One region of the Kitasatospora sp. RG8 genome, then DNA from elsewhere that is predicted to be linked to it. Evidence: riboswitches for the same ligand, from Rfam matches in the RefSeq annotation. Region 1 holds a riboswitch; the other holds the start of a gene.
The links. A riboswitch is a leader RNA that binds a small molecule or an ion and turns the genes downstream of it on or off. The one in region 1 is predicted to bind S-adenosylmethionine.
Positions count from the first base shown of each region.

Region 2: it holds a riboswitch for S-adenosylmethionine, as region 1 does, so the genes downstream of both, thrC (threonine synthase) here and J5Y04_RS22495 (IclR family transcriptional regulator) in region 1, are expected to answer to the same signal.

Region 1 is NZ_JAGIYX010000015.1:118,626-120,819, forward strand. It holds gene J5Y04_RS22490 (sulfatase-like hydrolase/transferase) at 1-148, opposite strand, end outside; gene J5Y04_RS22495 (IclR family transcriptional regulator) at 426-1,139, opposite strand; SAM riboswitch class I at 1,340-1,480, opposite strand; gene J5Y04_RS22500 (amidohydrolase) at 1,688-2,194, opposite strand, start outside.
Region 2 is NZ_JAGIYX010000010.1:5,960-8,153, reverse strand. It holds gene thrC (threonine synthase) at 1-976, opposite strand, end outside; SAM riboswitch class I at 994-1,129, opposite strand; gene J5Y04_RS17090 (glucosyl-3-phosphoglycerate synthase) at 1,291-2,194, shown strand, end outside.

The sequences.
Region 1 (2,194 bases):
ACATCGCCGACGCGGTGTAGTACCGCTCGAAGGTCGTGCCCCGCTCGGCGAGCCGCTCCCGCGCGGGGAGCGTGAAGCCCTGCGGCCGGGGGATCGTGGCCCGCTCCTCGTCGGTGACGATCAGCAGGATGTTCGGACGACGTGTCATGGCCACCTGTCCTTAGGGGAGATGCCCCCACGTGCGCTGCGGGCGCACGGGGAGGACGCGGACGGCACGGAAGGTGCATGTCAGCCGAATCTAGGTTCTGCTCCCGCACGCCGTGCGCGAGGACACGGCCGGCCGGGTCCGTCCGGGTGAGCCACGCCGCCGGGTCGCGGTCTCTCCTGCCCGGCCCGGCCCGTCCGGGTGAGCCGGCCGGCCGGGACTCGGCCGGTCAGTGACACCAGCTGTTCAGGGACACCGGCCGGTCAGGGACACCCGCCGGTCAGGGGTGGCACAGGGCCTCGGTGAGGAGCTTGGCCGCCTCGGTGACGGCCTGGGAGAGGCGTGCGCCGGGGTGGCGGGTGAGCCGTTCGATCGGGCCGGACACGGAGACGGCGGCCACGACCCGGTTGGACGGGCCCCGGACGGGGGCGGAGACGGAGGCGACCCCGAGCTCGCGTTCGCCGATGGACTGCGCCCAGCCGCGGCGCCGTACGCCGCTGAGGGCCGTGGCCGTGAAGCGGGCGCCCTGGAGGCCCCGGTGGAGGCGCTCGGGCTCCTCCCAGGCGAGCAGGATCTGGGCGGCGGAGCCCACCTTCATGGGAAGGGTGACTCCGACGGGAACGGTGTCGCGCAGGCCGGAGAGCCGCTCGGCGGCGGCCACGCAGATCCGGATCTCGCCCTGCCGGCGGTAGAGCTGTGCGCTCTCGCCGGTGACGTCGCGCAGGTGGGTGAGGACCGGGCCGGCGGCGCCCAGCAGGCGGTCCTCGCCGGCGGCCGCCGACAGCTCGGCGAGCCGGGGTCCGAGGACGAACCGGCCCTGCAGGTCCCGGGCGACCAGCCGGTGCTGTTCGAGTGCGACGGCGAGCCGGTGGGCCGTGGGCCGCGCCAGGCCGGTGGAGGCGACGAGTCCTGCCAGGGTGGCGGGACCGGCCTCCAGGGTGCCAAGGATCGAGGTGACCTTGTCGAGCACGCCGACGCCGCTCGTGTTTTCCATGGGTGGGTACTCCGTCTCAAGTCCCGCGAGCAGCAGGTGGGCTCTGCTCACGGGGGCTCCGGGCGGGGAGCCGGGGGGTGTGGTCAGCGAGGGAAGGCCGAAGAGGTCGGCCGATTGCCTGCGCCGGGCACGAGACGGGTACGCGGAAGGGCCGGGGCGGGAAGCGCCCGGGCGAAGGACAGCACAGAGAGCACCGTGTCTCCTCATCTTTCCCGCGCCACATTGGCGACAGGCCGGAGTTGGCACTGATCCCGGTCGGTGCGGCGCACTTTGGACGCCGGGTCGACCGGGGAGTTGCCGGGGCTTCGTAGGGCCGGTCCCTCCACCCCTCTGGATGATTCGCGAGGAACGATACAAGACTTCCCGGGCGGCCCGTTAAACGGCCCCCGCCCCGGACGCGGGCGCCGCACATCCTCCGGGAGGCCGGCCCGGCGGGACCGGCCTCCGCGGAACGCCCCGCCCCACCACCCCGCGACCGCGCCCCGGCGGCCGTCCGACCGCCAGATCCGGCACCGTCCGACCGTCAAGCCCGGTGCGCCGTCAGACCGTCAGGCCCGGTGCACCGTCCGGCCCCCGAGCACGACGCGGACCGGCCGCAGCCGCGGCAGCTCGTCCGGCGGGCAGTTCAGCGGGTCCGCGGGCCAGAGGGTCAGGTCCGCCAGCGCGCCGGGCCGCAGGCTGCCACGCGTCGCACTCTCGCCGACCAGCCGGGCCGCGTCGACGGTGTGCAGCGCGATCGCCTCGGCCCGGGTGATCGCGTGCTCGGCGCCCTGCGCGCCGGCCACGGTCTGCCGGGTCGTCATGCCCCACACCGAGACCATCGCCCCGTAGGGCCCGACGGGGAAGTCGGAGCCGGCCGCGAGCAACGCGCCCTCGTCCAGCCACTCGCGCAACGGGAAGATCCCGCGGACCCGCTCGGCGCCCCAGGCCCGGATCTGGGCCGTCGCCGCATCGTGCAGCAGCGGGTACTGGACGGTGACCGGGATGCCGAGCGCGATCGCGCGCGATCGCTGGTCGGGGCGGGCCAGTCCGCCGTGCTCGACGACCAGGGTGCC
Region 2 (2,194 bases), on a different contig from region 1:
ACGGGCCGTCGGCCGGGTTGCCGATCGCCAGCGACTTGGCGATGGTGTCCGGCTTGACCGGCCGGATCACGTCGTGGCCGGCCTTGAACGCCGCCGACACCGGCGAGCACCCCTCCGCCTGGGCGCCGAAGATCCGGTACGGCCGGTCCTCGACCAGGCCGAGCCTGATCAGTTCCTGCAGCCCCTTGTCGATCTTGGTCAGCTGCGAGCCCGAGGCGATCGGGATCACGATCTGCTCCGGCAGGCGCCAGCCCAGCTGCTCGCAGATCTCGTACGCCAGCGTCTTGGAGCCCTCGCCGTAGTACGGGCGCAGGTTGACGTTGACGAAGCCCCAGCCCTCGCCGGCCGGGTCGCCGATCAGCTCCGAGCAGAAGCGGTTCACGTCGTCGTAGTTGCCCTCGATGCCGACCAGCTCGCCACCGTAGACACCCGCCATCACGACCTTGCCCTGCTCCAGGTCGTGCGGGATGAACACGCAGGACTTGAAACCGGCCCGGGCGGCCGCGGCGCCCACCGCGCCGGCCAGGTTGCCGGTCGAGGAGCAGGAGAGCGTGGTGAAGCCGAACGCCCGCGCCGCCTCGATCGCACAGGCGACCACGCGGTCCTTGAACGAGTGCGTCGGGTTGCCCGAGTCGTCCTTGATGTGCAGCTGGGCGGTGAACCCGAGCTCGCGGCCCAGGTTGTCCGCCTTCACCAGCGGGGTCCAGCCGGGGTTGAGGTTCGGCTTGCCGGCCACGTCCGCCGGGACGGGCAGCAGCGGTGCGTAACGCCAGATCGACGCGGGACCGGCCTCGATCCGCTTGCGCAGCTCCTCCGCGCCCTCGCTGCCGAAGTCGTAGGCGATCTCCAGCGGCCCGAAGCACTCCAGGCAGGCGAAGCTCGGACCGAGCGGGAAGCGGGTACCGCACTCGCGACAGGACAGGGCGGCGGCGGGGCCGAGGTCAACGGTTGCGGGTGCGACGGTGTCGATAGCCATGATGGCGGAGGCCTCTCTCCTCATCTTCCCCGTGACGCGGACGCGCCACAGGCCGGAATTGGCACCTGTCCCGCCGGGGCCTGTCGACGACAGCCGCGCGAGAAGGTTGCCGGGACGTCAACGGGCCGTTCCCTCAGTCCCTCTGGATGAGCTCTGTGAAGTTGTTGGTCTTGCTCAGCGGCGACCCCGGCGTGCGAAGGTCCGACCGCTGTACGAAGACTGTATCCGAAGGCGCCAACACTGAACGGGACCGTCCGCCACGCGAGATGACGCGTCCCAGCCCGTCCCGTCCGCCCCCTGCCGAGGAGAGACCCGTGCCCGCCGACCCGACCACCGAGCTCCTCCCACAGGCGGCGTCCTGGCTGCGCCGCCGGTCGTGGAGCGCGGCCGACCGTCCGGTGCGCACCCTGCTGGACGCCAAGCAGGCGGCCGGGCGGGCGGGCACCGTCAGCGTCGTCCTCCCCGCCCTGGACGAGGAGGCCACCGTCGGCGACATCGTCCGCACCATCCGCCGCGAGCTGATGGAACGCCTGCCGCTGGTCGACGAACTGGTCGTGGTCGACTCCGGCTCCGCCGACCGCACCGCCGCCGTGGCCGCCGAGGCCGGCGCCCGGGTGGTCCAGCGCGACGAGATCCTCCCGCGGCTGCCCGCCGCCCCCGGCAAGGGCGAGGTGCTCTGGCGCTCGCTGCTGGCCACCAGTGGCGAGATCGTCTGCTTCGTCGACGCCGACCTGCGCGAGTTCGACCCGGCCTTCGTCTCCGGCATCGTCGGCCCGCTGCTCACCGAGCCGGACATCCAGCTGGTCAAGGCCATGTACGACCGCCCGCTCGAAACCGACGGGGCCGTCGTGCCGGCCGGCGGCGGCCGGGTCACCGAGCTGGTCGCCCGCCCGCTGCTCAACCTGCACTGGCCGGAACTGGCCGGTTTCGTCCAGCCCCTGGGCGGCGAGTACGCGGCCCGCCGCTCCCTGCTCGAACGGCTCCCGTTCCCCACCGGCTACGGCGTCGAACTCGGCCTGCTGGTCGACGCCCTGGAGACCGCCGGCCTGGACGCCCTCGCCCAGGTCGACGTCGGCGTCCGCCACCACCGCCACCAGGACGGCCAGGCGCTCGGACGGATGGCCGCCACCATCTACCGGACGGCGCTGGAACGGCTCGACCGCACGCACCGGCTCAAGGCCTCCGCCGACCTGGTGCACCCGCTGCTCACCCAGTTCA